Regions from separate parts of the Shewanella sp. MSW genome, predicted to be linked through region 1. Evidence: riboswitches for the same ligand, from Rfam matches in the RefSeq annotation. Region 1 holds a riboswitch; the other holds the start of a gene.

Region 1 (7,406 bases):
AGACAACGGCGATATGCAGCGCGACTATGACTATGGTATCAACCGCTGCTTCGACGCCTTGTTGAGCCCGGAGCAGGTGGGGGTTAAGGCTGCCGATAAGACGGTTGCCCGTCTCGGTGCCCGCAAACTGGCAACCGGCAAACTGCCCGTGCTGTTTGCGCCGGAAGTGGCCACAGGTCTGGTGGGACATCTGGTCAGCGCCATCAGTGGCTCAAGCCTGTATCGCAAGTCCAGCTTCCTGCAGGATGCTATCCACACCCGGATTTTCCCCGAATGGTTCAGCATTGCCGAGCAGCCGCATCTCAAAGGCGCTCTGGCCAGTGCCAACTATGACAGCGAAGGGGTTGCGACCCGTGAGCGTGACATAGTCCGTGACGGCATACTGGAGAGTTATCTGCTGACCAGTTACTCGGCGCGCAAGCTGGGACTGGTCAATACCGGCCATGCCGGCGGCATCTATAACTGGACGCTGGCCGATACCGGCCACAGTTTTGATGAATTGGTGCGTTCCATGAGCCGCGGGCTCATAGTCACTGAGGTGATGGGTCAGGGCGTGAATATGGTTACCGGCGACTATTCCCGTGGTGCCGCCGGCTTCTATGTCGAGAATGGCGAAATCCAGTTCCCGGTCGAGGAGATCACCATAGCCGGTAACCTGAAGCAGATGTATCGCTCCATGCAGGCGGTTTCCAGCGACAGGGATCTGCGCTCCAGCATCCGTACCGGGGCAATATTACTCGATGAGATGAAGATAGCCGGTAACTGAGCCGGGAAACGGCTAAAAACGCTTGTAAAAGCCCGCTGTCAATGCGGGCTTTTTGGCATGTTCATTTTTATCAAAACGTTATGGGCTTATTGGGCATCATGCAGGGTGATATGCTTCCTCACCCGAGTTACTATCCTCAAAGCCGGGTGGCAGATATTGGCTGAGCTCTTTTAAGTTATTGCAGATACTGTGGGCTCTGTGTTCATCCCCTTGATGCAAGATAGTGAACATATATTGCAGTGCCATGGCATTGAGATAGTCCCGGTGAATCGGCGGGAAGATTTCGGCATCGATTTTAGCCCGCTGCAGGCGCTTGTTTATCGCTTGTTGACTACTGTTCAACACCAGTTCCAGCGCGGTTTTCAAGTGCTGTTCCTCTTCGGCCATCAAGTTCATGGCCAACTCCAACTGTGCCTGTGGCGTTAACGGCTTACGGGAAAACATCTGATTAACTCTTCGCGGCCCAAAACGCCAGTGTACTCCTGGCATACTGGACTCAGGCTGAACCAGCGTAACTATGAGCCCTTGTTTCAGCTTAAGGAAACCAAGGCGCCGCAGCAGGCTGTGATATTTGCTGCATATAGTCTTGATAACGCCGCTTGGTTTCACCGCTGTTGGCCATTTCAGACAAGGCTTGCTGCAGCGCGTAGGCTATGCTGCCTGACTTTAGTTCCCAAGGGCTGTTGCCAATGGATATCGGTTTGGCGGCAACATAATTGGGGTTTACTTCGGCGCTGAAGTAACGGCTATTGCGTGAGAACCCCAGGTGTCCTTGCCGCCAGTTATCGCAACAGTTGGGATGTAGTTTTAGCCCGTGCTGAGGATGATTTTGCAGCCAGTATCTCAGGGTAGATTCATCGTAGATATAGAAATCCCCCTGATGCTGTTTGAGAAAGGTTATCGCCGAATCTGTGCCCATATCCGGTGGTTTGCGCACTATCAATTTGTTCGGTAAACCACCCAGTTGATAGCTACCGGGGGAGATCAGCAGCACCAATTGTTTATCCACCAATTGCTGCAGTGAGGTGATGTCACTCAAGTCGTTGCGGCTGACGCCGATATAGCGTTCAGATAGGCCGTTGACGATGAAATGCGCGTAGTTGTGGCGCTCTTTGGAGAAGGCCAAGCCGGGATAAAAGTCGATACTGCCCTTGGCTATTTCCCGTAGGATACGCTTTTTCGGCGCTCGCACCACCTTGAGACTACAACCTATTCTGGCTGCTGCCTCTTGATAGAGGCTGAGATAGAGGCCGCTGTTATCCGGGGCCTGAGCAATAAAGGGTGGCCGGGCATTGGTGCGATACCCCATGGTTAACTCACAATTTTCTGCGGCAAATACTTGTGTCGCACAAGCGAGCGTCAGCAGTGTCAAACAGAACTTGATGATCACAGAATAACTCCTTCGGGTGGGGCTGACGCAGGCTGAATGATGAGGCGGGTTGATAGCATAGGTAAAATACTCGTGATATTTTCCTGGAGTCGATACTTGGTTGTTTTAATAAAAGAGGATAATATTTGCGCGATTTTTGTCCGGTATGGCCGGGCAAGTCTCATCCAATTGAAATAAGGAGCCGATATGGCCAAACATATTAAGCAGACTGCACAGCTGGAGCATGAATCCGGTCGTGGACAGATCAAAGATAATGCCCTCAAGGCGGTGGTGACCAGTTCACTGTTTCGCTGTCGCAGCGAGAAGCCGAAGAAGGGCAAAGGATCATACAGTCGTAAAGGACGCAATCAAAAGGGGCAACAGGATGTTGCCCCTTTTGATTTTATGACTCTAATCTTTTCACCCTGCTGACACCTCAATAAAGATTTCTCCAAGGTGTTGGGAGAGTTTATTCCGGCATCTGCACCAGTTCGGCCCACAGATCGTGCTCATCAGAATGAGTGATCAGTGCGCGCACCATGTCCCCTGGGCTTAGTTCCACTTCACCGTTTAAGAATACCATGCCGTCGATTTCAGGCGCATCGGCATAGCAGCGGCCAATGGCGCCTTCCTCGTCCACATCATCGATAAGGACATCCAGCTCACGGCCTACCAGGCGCGCCAGCCGCTCGGCACTGATCTCGGCCTGCACCTGCATGAAACGCTCATAGCGGTCCTGCTTGACCTCTTCACTGATAAGCTCGGCCAAGGTATTGGCCACGGCGCCATCGACTTCCGAGTACTTGAAGCAGCCCACTCGGTCCAGCCTTGCTTCACGCAGGAAGTCCAGCAGGATTTCGAAATCTTCTTCGGTTTCACCGGGGAAGCCGACGATAAAGGTTGAGCGGATCACCAGATCCGGGCAGATTTCACGCCATTTCTTGATGGCGTCCAACTGGCGGTCGACCCGGCCGGGGCGCTTCATCATCTTGAGCACGCGAGGGCTGGCGTGCTGCAGTGGCAGATCCAGATAGGGCAGGATCAGTCCTTCGGCCATCAGCGGGATCAGCTCATCGACCCAAGGGTAAGGGTAGACATAGTGCAGGCGCACCCACACACCCATCTTGCCCAGGTGGCGGGCCAGGGTAGTGATATCCTGCTTCACCGGCATGCCGTTCCAGAAATCGGTGCGGCCGCCCTTGTCTTTGCCGTAGGCCGAGGTGTCCTGGCTGACGACCAGAATTTCCTGAACGCCACTTTCCACCAGGCGTTTGGCTTCATCCAGCACGCTGCCGACACTGCGGCTGTCCAGATCGCCCCTCAACGCCGGAATGATGCAGAAGGTACAGCGGTTGTCGCAGCCTTCGGAAATCTTCAGGTAGGCATAATGCTTGGGGGTCAGCTTAACGCCGGCTTGCGGGATCAGCGAGGTGAAGGGGTTGTGCTCCGGCTTGGGCACATATTTGTGCACATGGTTCAGCACGGCTTCATAGCTGTGGGGGCCGGTGATCTCCAGTACATCCGGATGCACTTCGCGGATCTGGTTTTCCTTGGCGCCCAGGCAGCCGGTGACTATCACCTTGCCGTTTTCTTCCAGCGCTTCACGCACGGCATCCAGCGACTCTTCCACCGCGGCATCGATAAAGCCACAGGTGTTGACTATTACCAGGTCGGCATTGTCATAGCTGTTGGTAACCTCATAGCCGTCGATGCGCAGTTGGGTGAGGATCCGCTCGGAATCCACCAGGTTTTTGGGGCAGCCCAGGCTGACAAAGCCGATGCGATTGCCGCTGGTTTGGGCCTCGGCAGGGCTGTTTTCCTGTGCCAGAGTCTTGGCCGGAGTGTCCAGAGTCGTGGTCTGCTTGGGATCAAAAATGTCGACTGATTTCTTCAAGAGCTGTTTTCCGCAATGCTAAAGCTGATGGAGCACGCTTGGGTGCCGGTAAAATTGGCGGCGATTATACCTCAGCCATAGAAAAGGTACAGTTGGGCTGGCTAATTTATGTTCTATGTTGCCATCTCGGTTGCCGCTTCAAAACGTCGTTGAAAAATTTTTTGATTTTTTTAACCCTTTTGTCAGCCGGCTGCGTTTCTATGGTCAACGAAAGCGAACTTTTTGGAGAACCAAGATGAAAAAATCTCTGCTGAATCTGGCGCTGATAGGCGCATTGTTACCCGCTACTCTGATGAGCCACTCAGTACTGGCTCAGGATAGACCTCTGCTGGAAACCACAGGCGTCAGCCAGATACAGGTTGAGCCCGATATGGCCGAAATCCATGTTGAAGTGTCATTAAGCGAATCTGATGCCAAGGCGGCCAAGGCCGCATCCGACCAGGCGGTGGCCGCTTTTATCGAGCGCCTGCTCAAGGCCGGGGTCGCCAAGGAGTCGATTGCCGCCGCCAATCTGAATCTGCAACCTGAGTATGTTTACCTCAAGGACAAGGCGCCCGAGCTCAAGGGCTATCGCGCCAGTCGCAGTGTGACAGTGTTGGTGAAACAGTTGGATCAGCTCAATCCCATACTGGACTCGGCGTTAATAGGCGGGATCAACAAGGTGAACCAGATCAACCTTAAGTCCAGTAAAGAAGCCGAGATGCGCAAGCAGGCGCGGCAGGCGGCCATTGAAGATGCCAAGCAAAAGGCCAGTGAACTGGCGGCCGGATTCGGCGAGAAACTCGATGGCGTCTGGTCGATTCGTTATTTCGACCAAGGCCCGGTGCGTCCTGTGATGTACAAGGCCGCCATGATGGCCGAAGGTGCTATCAACCAGAGCTATGAGTATGGCCAGGTAACCTTCTCCGACAGGGTCGAGGTCAGCTACAAGCTGCGTGACTGAGGTAAGCATTCGGGTGAGAGCCGTTGGCTCGCTGATGGAGCGAAGCAGTTTTTAACCGTGGCTCGTGAACAAGCGGTGCCGGTATTGCTAGGCCGTGACATGAGTCACTTCCTCTGGGCGTAATGCCCGCCTAGCGGGATATTTACCGCCAGAGGCGCAATCCGGCTTGCTATTGGAGCTGTGATAGTTAGAATGCCAGTCGAATACCTTTGAGTAGAGGCGCGCTGCCTAAAAGTAACCGGGAAGAGGGTGATGCCTTTGAGGCCCGGGGAAAGGAGTCGGCGCCGAAGTAGCCAGGCCATCAAACCTAGCTGCTGGTTCTGTATCTAACAGGTGCAGGACTGCCATAGTTATCCACTATGGAGCGCTACCTGAAGGAGCTGAGAAGTTTCTGCCCTCCTTGGTCTGAGTTTCTTCGATCCTATCGGTAGATCTCCACCTTTCTTGGTGTAAAGAGATCATGAATATCATGCATTTTGCGGACTCTCCCTGGTCCATAGTTCCTCCTCTGCTGGCGGTTGCGCTGGCGATCATCACCCGTAGAGTACTGCTCTCCCTTGGGGTAGGCATAGTCGCCGGCAGCCTGATGTTGCAGCAGTTTTCACCGCTGCAATCGCTGCGCTACCTGTTTGACAGTGTGCTGAAAATCTTCTGGGTCGATGGTGCTCCCAACAGCGATAACCTGAATATGTTGCTGTTTATGCTGCTGCTGGGTGGGCTTATCAGCTTGATGACCGCCTCGGGTGCGACCCGGGCCTTCGCCGAATGGGCCGCCAGGCGCTGCCAGAGCCGCAAGGGCGCCAAGTCGCTCACCGGCTTGATGGTGTTTGCCTTTTTTATTGACGACTTCTTCCACAGCCTGTCGGTGGGGCCCATTTGCCGCCCTGTGACCGACAGATTCCAGATCTCCCGCGCCAAGTTGGCCTATCTGCTGGACTCGACTGCGGCGCCCGTATGCGTATTGATGCCCATTTCTTCCTGGGGGGCCTATATCATCGCCCTGGTGGGCGGCATACTCGTGGCCCATGGGGTGACAGAGCAGAGCCCGATCGCCGCTTTTGTGCAGATGATCCCCATGAACCTCTATGCGGTATTTACCCTGATCATGGTGGTGGTGGTGATCGCTTTCCAACTGGATATTGGGCCGATGCGACAGCATGAGCAGCGGGCGCTCGAAGGTAAGCTCTGGGATGAATCCAAGGGCAGGCCCATAGGACTGGATATGGAAGCCCCGGCCGACAGCCGCGGCGGCATGCTGGATATGGTGTTGCCGATAGTGACACTGACGGCGGCGAGTATCTATTTCATGCTGGACTCAGGGGCTCAGGTATTGGCCGCCAATGGTCAGGCCTTCAGTGTGCTGGGCGCCTTTGAACATACCAATGTGGGCTCATCTTTGGTTTATGGCGCCCTTTGCAGCCTGGCGGTGTCCGGCTTGTTGGCCCTGCGTCTCGGCCTTGGGATATCCACTTGGCTGCGCGCCGCCCCCAGAGGCGTCATGGCCATGTTGCCGGCTATCAATATACTGCTGTTTGCCTGGACCATAGGCGCCGTGGTGCGTGACATGGAAACCGGCAAATATCTCGCTAGCCTGGCTAACGGCAACCTGCCCGCAGGGCTGCTGCCTGTGGTGGTGTTTGTGCTTTCCTGCGCCATGGCCTTTGCCACAGGCACCAGTTGGGGCACTTTCGGTATCATGTTGCCGCTCGCCGGTGATATGGCTGCCGCCAGCGATATTCAACTCCTGCTGCCCATGTTGTCGGCTGTGCTGGCCGGCGCTGTGTTTGGCGATCACAGTTCGCCCATCTCCAGTACCAGTATTCTGTCGGCCACCGGTGCCGGCTGTCACCATATAGACCACGTACTGACCCAGTTGCCTTATGCCCTGACAGTCGCCTTCGGGGCAGCGCTCGGTTATCTGGCCATGGGGCTGCTGCATTCCACCCTGGCCGGTTTCCTGGTGAGTGCCGCTTGGTTTGCACTCTTCTGCCTCTACCACGCCAGGCGTTTCCAGGCGGCTCCCGAGGCCGCCATCGGCTGAAGCTGAGATGGGATACCAAAACGCCCCGGGAGTTTTTCCGGGGCTTTTTACTCTTGCCAAAGGCTTGCGCGAAGATAAGGAGTCTCAGTGATCCAGATAGAGATAGTTCTGCCAGCTTTTCATCCTTATCAATACCTTACGCATGATTGATACATGCTCAAAGCTGTCGGAATAGATGGCGATCTCCACATTGGTACCCAGTGGCAAATGATACTGACTCAGGTCATCCAGCGGCTTGAGTTTCACCAGAGGTCGGCCGTTGAGGCGAATTTGTGACGAGCCATAGAGCTGCCCCTGCGCCTGCACCTGAGATTCACCTATGGCCGGCAGCACTTCGACCACTTCGGCTTGAAACACTTTGCCCGGCAGAGCGCGGAAGATCAGCTCGGCCTT
Region 2 (7,406 bases), on a different contig from region 1:
GGTATTCAGCTTGGGGGCCTTTTGGGACGCCAACCCTTGACTTCGCTGTGGACTGGTGGCTTCAAGCCCGGCAATACCACCGGCATAATTCGCCACAGAGGGATCTTTAAGGCGCACTATATAAGTGTATTTCCCCTCAGCAAGTCCTGGTTCCCTGACAAACTTATGTTGCCCCATCTCTTGCTGTTGTCCTTTGCGACCGCTGGATGCACTAAGCAGATCTGAAGAAATAAATGGATCTGAAACGCTCAACGGCGCGGCCTGGGTATGGCATGACATGGATAACAGCGCTGCTGAAACAGCTATTGCAACTTGACTCTTCAATTGTCTACTCCCATTAAGACTGTTTATTGTTGTTTTATGTTTCCGTTTTAAAAACACCCTAAACACAAGGATGCTCAACATTTGTAACACCTATGGATACAATTGAAAAACAAATACACAAAAAATTACAATTTATCAGCCATTTACAGAATGATAGACGTTAAATTCCGGCTCACACCGGGACCTAACTTAATCAGAAAGAGTAAAGTAGTTGGTCATCACCTTGTAGAGCTCAGTCCCTTGGTGCACAGACGCCGAGGCAAAATGCAGCACGGGGATCACATCTTCCTCAAGTGAGAGCTTGGTAACCTCTGTGCCAACATCGACTCGGTCGAGCCTGAGAATATTGACCAGAGGCGCGCCGGCGGGCAAAGGCACTCCCGGCTCGGCCAGATACTCCACCATACCCGCCATAGGTGCGTGAAACTTTCGATAGTCTTTCAGCAAACAAGCAAAACGCGGCATCACCTGCGGCAGTACGCTTTGGGCTATCACCTCTCTATAACTCAGATAACTTAATATCCCTTCCGCATCCCGACTGGCATCGGCAAGATCGATACGCTCCTGACTGCCAAGCTCCAAAGTAAAGGCCGATACTGCGACTTTTAGATCTCGCCCCCTACTCTTGGCATAATCGCTGAGTTGCCACCAGGGATTAAAGGCCGCTTCATCCATGGCACCGCCAAAGCCTTTAGGCATCACCAAGGTGTAGGGAATATGAAAGTAGTCGGCAGCTGACAGCTCATACTCGGGACAATAAAGGTGTTTACAGGACTTGGGGCCGGTGTGCAGATCCAGCACTATGTCAGCGCCATGTGCCAGTTTCTGCAGATTGAGCGCCAATCTCTGGCCGGTCGTCACTCCCCAGGGATTGGCCAATGCCTGTTCACAGTTGGCAATGAGAAGCTGACGAAAAGCATCAAACAGTGCTTGCTCCGGCAGCTCACTATACTGCGGATACCAGTCATCCAGATGGACGACCTGCTCAAGATAGGCTCGGTTCCAGTTAATACCTGTGATGGGATCGAAGCGGCCCAAGGTAAACTCACCGCTTTTCTGGTTGATCCCCAAGGGGTTGGCCAAAGGCACCAGAGTGACATCTCCCAGAGGCGGATGCGCCTTGAAGTACTGCAACAATTGCAAGATCACCGCATTGCCCTGTACCTCGGCGCCATGCACATTGGCCTGAATATAGACGCTGGGCGCCGAATGACCGGTGCCTTTGAAGCGATATATGGGGATGGTCAGAGGCTGACCTGCGGCCAGCTCCCCAACCTGCAGGTGTTCAAGCTGCATCCTGAGCACCTTCAAATAAGTTACGATGCAAAGCGGCCACCACATCACCGGCTTCGGCTTCAGACACCAAGACACAGAGATTGTGTGGACTGGCACCCTGACAGATCATTCGGACGTTATGGGGTTCGAGCACTTCAAACACCCGGCGACAGATCCCTGCGGTAGTGGCTATCTTGTTGCCAATGATCGCTACCAGGGCCAGCTTGTCTTCCACCCGCACCCGGCAGTTTTGCGATAACTCCTGCAGCAGAGCTTCCGTCAGAAGCCCCTTACCGGCTGAATCTGAGCCTGTTTTGTCCAGGGTCAGCGACACATTCACCTCTGAGGTGGTAATGAGATCGACACTGATCTTGTGCCGCGCCAACACAGCAAAGGTCTCAGCCAAAAAGCCCTGGGCATGCAACATCTGCAAACTATGCAAGTTAAGCAGGGTCTGATCTCGTCTCACGGCAACGGCCCTGAATACCGGCTCATCTTCCACTTGATGGCGGATCCAGGTGCCGCCTTTTTCCGGCGCCCGACTGGAACCGACAAACACTTGGATCTGTTGGCGCACCGCCGGCAAGATGGTGGCAGGGTGTAACACCTTGGCGCCAAAAGTAGCCATCTCCGCCGCCTCATTAAAACTGATTTCTGCGATAGGCCTGGCGTTGGGAGCCAGTCTGGGATCTGTGGTGTAAATCCCTTCTACATCGGTCCAGATCTCAACCGCATCGGCTTGCAAAGCTTCTGCCAACAGAGCCGCGGAATAATCACTGCCGCCACGCCCAAGGGTAGTTGTTCGCCCCTCGGCATCGGCACCGATAAACCCCTGGGTCACCAACAGTTGCTGCTCAAGCAAGGGTTGTAATTTCTCTGTCGCCAGTCGCTTCAGTTCGGCGATTTGTGGTTCGGCCTTGCCGAAATGGCTATCGGTACGCATCACCTGACGCACATCAAAGGCGCTGGCCTTGGCACCGCGTTCTCTCAATACCGCGGCAAACAGCGCTGAAGAGCATTGCTCACCAAGGGACAGGATCTCATCAACCATAGCATTACTCGGCCCCTGCAACAGCTTGGCACTGAGCGTTGCCATACGGCTGAGCAAGGCATCCAGCGCCGCGGCAACAGCAGCAGGTCTACCAAGTTTGTCCAGAATCGCATATTGAATGCTGGCAATATCTTTCAATAATTTGAGACGGCGCTCATCCCCCATGTCTGCCTGAGACAACTCCACCAACAGATTGGTTACGCCACTGGATGCACTCACCACAACCAGACGAGTAGCCGAATTTCCAAGCACTATATCGGCACAGCGATTCATCGCCTGATAATCGGCAACTGAGGTACCGCCAAACTTGGCAACAACAAGAGACATCAGCGCATTCCCCCACAGGCAGGTGACAGGGAAAGGTCGACAACGAGAATAGACTTCATGAGTTAAGCTCCGAACAGATAACGTTCGAAGAGCCTGGTGCTGAGATAACGCACCCCAAAGTAGGGACAAAGCGATCGTCACCAGAAGCTCTCCACCAAAAACCAGGTGACAGCCGCCAGGATTCAGCCTGACCAACCGACCGGAGAGCGTTACCAATACGCATCCCGACCTCGGCGTTAATCTCCCTCATGAGCCGTCATAGGAAATTGGTTTCCTCTGACTCACTACCTAGTTAACGCTCCTCTTCTGTTCCTTTCTTGCGAAAGGGATGAAAAAATTAGCAATAAAGCCCTTATGAAGTCAATGCTAATTTGCATCCGATGAAATATCCTCAACTTATTTATCACTAAGTTCAGGTAATTCATTGACCAAACGAGCTCGGCTTGCAAATAATCCAAGCTCTATTTCATGCTTGCCTTTATGGCAGGGCACTAATGTCAGTAAGCCTTTATCCACATAATAAAGTGCATTCTGACGGTACTTGAATGCCAGTTCGATTGCCGCAGCCTTATCCAAAAACAGGGCCCAACTTTTTTCCATATGACTGAGATCCTCAGCCGCACCTATAATAGCCCGATAGGGTATGCCGAGCTTATCAATATCACCTTGTAATTGCCGATCGAGAAGACGGTTCTGGCAGGAAGTCAATTTTTGCCCCAGAGGGTTATGGGCGGTGACAATGGCAAAAGGAACAGCGGAAGAAAACGACTGAGTCAAAAAAAAGCATGCGCTCTGGTAGTACTGCCAGAGACTTTCAAATGCAGCATCCATTGTAGTATCTGTCTCTAATGAACCGGAGTTATTCTAGCAAAGGCTTACGAAATCCCCTAGCCCCGTGAGCAAGCTCACAGTAAGACAAAACACAAAACGCTTAAGTTTCAATATCTAACATAAAAACTTGTGACTTAGATCATAGTTAAACATTAATTTGTTAACATTTCATTTGTTAACAAATGCCTAATCCTAGTACAATGGATTGTATCGACAGAGACCTAGAGTTAAGCGTGTGACCAGGCTAGCGCCATTACGCGACAGCATAAGTCTCTAATGATAACGACTCTGTACCAAATGTAATCTGGTTTTAAGATCGCATTTTCTGGATTTTCCATGTCTTTCAGGAACTAAATCCCGCCACTGGGAATCCTAGAGAGTACAGTTCGCGCCTCTCCAGGTGGAGAGCATACTTTTTGCTAATCATGAAGTGTGTTGCCGTTTCATTTCAGTTTTGAACAGCACTTACGTGAACCCTGTGAATGTTGGCGTTTTAGAGAGTATAGCGGAGCGTCACCCGCGCTCATGGTTAGATAAACTGATTTAATTAGGTAAATAACATGCAAAACCCGCACATTCTGATCGTTGAAGATGAAGCCGTTACCCGTAACACGCTGAGAAGTATTTTCGAGGCAGAAGGTTATGTGGTAACCGAAGCCAATGATGGCGCAGAGATGCACAAAGCCTTGCAGGAAAACAAGGTGAACCTGGTGGTTATGGATATCAATCTGCCAGGTAAGAATGGTTTGCTGTTGGCGCGGGAGTTGCGCGAAATCAACAATATCGGCCTCATCTTCCTTACCGGTCGTGATAACGAAGTAGACAAGATCTTGGGCCTGGAAATCGGTGCCGATGATTACATCACCAAACCGTTCAACCCTCGTGAGTTGACTATTCGTGCCCGCAACCTGCTGACTCGTGTCAACAGCTCAGGTGCTGAAATTGAAGAAAAGGCCGCCGTGGAACATTATCGTTTCAATGGTTGGAGCCTGGAGATCAACAGCCGTTCACTGGTCAGCCCTCAGGGTGAGTCTTACAAGCTGCCGCGTAGCGAATTCCGCGCCATGCTGCACTTTGTGGAAAACCCAGGCAAGATCCTCAGCCGCGCCGAGTTGCTGATGAAGATGACCGGCCGTGAGCTTAAGCCACATGACCGTACTGTTGATGTGACTATCCGCCGTATCCGTAAGCACTTCGAAAGTGTGCCTGATACACCGGAAATCATCGCCACCATCCACGGCGAAGGCTACCGTTTCTGCGGTAACCTGGAAGACTGATAAACACGCGTTATCGGCCCTGAACAAAGCCAGCTTATCGAGCTGGCTTTTGTTTATCTGCTATCACCACTCCCCCTTCTACTGATATTTGCTGTGATTTCCTCACGGTAATGCTCTGCCAATCCCAGCGCCTTTATCTTAGATAGCTCCTTTATCTTAGGTAGCTCCTTTGCCACATATACCAGTTTCGGAAACAGTTGCCATACGATTGCCCATTGATATTCAGCGGCATCCGCCGAACTGAGTACAAACTTGATTCTGCTGGCTTAGTGGCACTGGATATTCGCCCATAAAAAAACCCGCCATCAAGGCGGGTTTTTATCAGGATAATTAATCCTTATTTCTTGGCTGCGTTACGAGCCTTGGTTTCTGCGATAACAGTCTCAGCCACGTTGGCAGGACATGGAGCATAGTGAGAGAACTCCATGGAGAACTGACCACGACCAGAAGTCATGGTACGCAGGTGACCGATGTAACCGAACATTTCTGCCAGTGGCACGTCAGCCTTAACACGTACGCCAGTCAGACCAGCTTCCTGATCCTTGATCATACCGCGACGACGGTTCAGGTCACCGATAACGTCACCAACGTGATCGTCTGGAGTAAACACGTCAACCTTCATCACAGGCTCAAGCAACTGAGGCTTGGCCTTAGGCATAGACTGACGGAATGCACCCTTGGCAGCGATTTCAAACGCGATCGCTGAGGAGTCAACTGCGTGGTAACCACCGTCGAACAGTTCAACTTCAACGTCCAGTACTGGGAAGCCAGCCAGAGGACCTTCGTTCATCATGTCTTCGAAGCCGCTTTCAACTGCTGGCCAGAATTCACGAGGTACGTTACCACCAACAACGCTGGAGGTGAACTTGAAGCCACTACCAGCTTCGCCTGGACGGATGCGGTAGTCGATCTTACCGAACTGACCAGAACCACCAGACTGCTTCTTGTGAGTGTAGCTGTCTTCAACGGCTTGAGTGATGGTTTCACGGTAAGCTACCTGTGGAGCACCAACAGTCAGTTCAACACCGTGAGTACGCTTCAGGATGTCTACTTTGATGTCCAGGTGCAATTCACCCATACCCTTAAGGATGGTTTCACCGGTTTCCTGGTCGGTTTCAACCTGGAATGATGGATCTTCTGCAACCATCTTACCCAGAGCAACACCCAGCTTCTCAGAAGCGCCTTTGTCCTTAGGAGTTACAGCGATAGAGATTACTGGATCAGGGAAGATCATAGGCTCAAGAGTACATTCGTGCTTAGGATCACACAGAGTGTGACCAGTCTGAACGTTCTTCATACCTACAACGGCGATGATGTCACCGGCTTGAGCAGAGTCGATCTCTTTACGATCGTTAGCGTGCATCTCAACCATACGGCCGATACGCTCGGTCTTACCGGTAGCAGAGTTCAGGATAGTGTCACCTTTCTTCAGCTTACCAGAGTAGACACGGATAAAGGTCAGGGCGCCGAAACGGTCATCCATGATCTTGAACGCCAGAGCGCGCAGTGGCTCATCGGCAGATACAGTAGCGACTTCACCGGTTTCTTCACCAGTTTCTGGGTCAGTCAGAGGCTGAGGCTCAACTTCTGTTGGAGATGGCAGGTAGTCAACAACCGCATCCAGAACCAGCTGCATACCCTTATTACGGTAAGCAGAACCACAGTAAGTGGGGAAGAATGACAGATTGATGGTACCCTTACGGATACAACGCTTCAGATCTTCGATAGAAGGCTCTTCACCTTCCATGTAAGCTTCCATCAGGTCGTCGTCCTGCTCAACGGCAGTCTCAACCAGGTGCTCACGGTATTCTTCAACCAGATCAACCATGTCTTCTGGAACTTCTTCTACAGAGTAGTTTTCTGGCAGACCAGAATCATCCCATACATAAGCTTTACGGTTCAGAACGTCAACAACGCCCTTAAACTCATCTTCAACGCCGATAGGCAGAGTCATAACCAATGGAGTCGCAGCCAGAACGCGCTTGATCTGACCTACAACACGCAGGAAGTCGGCACCCATACGGTCCAACTTGTTTACGAAGATGATACGAGCAACTTCAGATTCGTTAGCATAACGCCAGTTGGTTTCGGACTGAGGCTCAACACCACCGGAACCACAGAATACACCGATACCGCCGTCCAGAACTTTCAGAGAACGATATACTTCAACTGTGAAGTCAACGTGTCCGGGTGTGTCGATGACGTTGAAACGGTGATCTTTCCAGAAGCAACTTACCGCAGCAGACTGAATGGTAATACCGCGCTCGGCTTCCTGCTCCATGAAGTCAGTAGTAGTGGTACCGTCGTGGCTGTCACCCATC

Evidence for each region. Region 1 has a riboswitch for lysine ahead of AYI96_RS14590 (Na+/H+ antiporter NhaC family protein). Riboswitches for the same ligand answer to the same signal wherever they lie in the genome.
Region 2: linked by a shared signal. The riboswitch ahead of lysC (lysine-sensitive aspartokinase 3) and the one ahead of AYI96_RS14590 (Na+/H+ antiporter NhaC family protein) in region 1 are both predicted to bind lysine.

The regions. Positions count from the first base shown of each region.
Region 1 is NZ_LVDR01000013.1:83,145-90,550, reverse strand. Features, by position in the region: gene pmbA (metalloprotease PmbA) at 1-766, shown strand, start outside; gene AYI96_RS14615 (hypothetical protein) at 863-1,210, opposite strand; gene AYI96_RS14610 (substrate-binding periplasmic protein) at 1,302-2,156, opposite strand; gene AYI96_RS14605 (ribosome alternative rescue factor ArfA) at 2,343-2,567, shown strand; gene rimO (30S ribosomal protein S12 methylthiotransferase RimO) at 2,605-4,029, opposite strand; gene AYI96_RS14595 (oxidative stress defense protein) at 4,265-4,972, shown strand; lysine riboswitch at 5,179-5,350, shown strand; gene AYI96_RS14590 (Na+/H+ antiporter NhaC family protein) at 5,433-7,013, shown strand; gene AYI96_RS14585 (HlyD family secretion protein) at 7,098-7,406, opposite strand, start outside.
Region 2 is NZ_LVDR01000003.1:86,053-93,458, forward strand. Features, by position in the region: gene AYI96_RS20660 (S8 family serine peptidase) at 1-324, opposite strand, end outside; gene AYI96_RS03600 (succinylglutamate desuccinylase/aspartoacylase family protein) at 514-1,620, opposite strand; gene lysC (lysine-sensitive aspartokinase 3) at 1,610-2,977, opposite strand; lysine riboswitch at 3,114-3,291, opposite strand; gene AYI96_RS03610 (DUF3293 domain-containing protein) at 3,374-3,808, opposite strand; gene arcA (two-component system response regulator ArcA) at 4,369-5,085, shown strand; gene fusA (elongation factor G) at 5,423-7,406, opposite strand, start outside.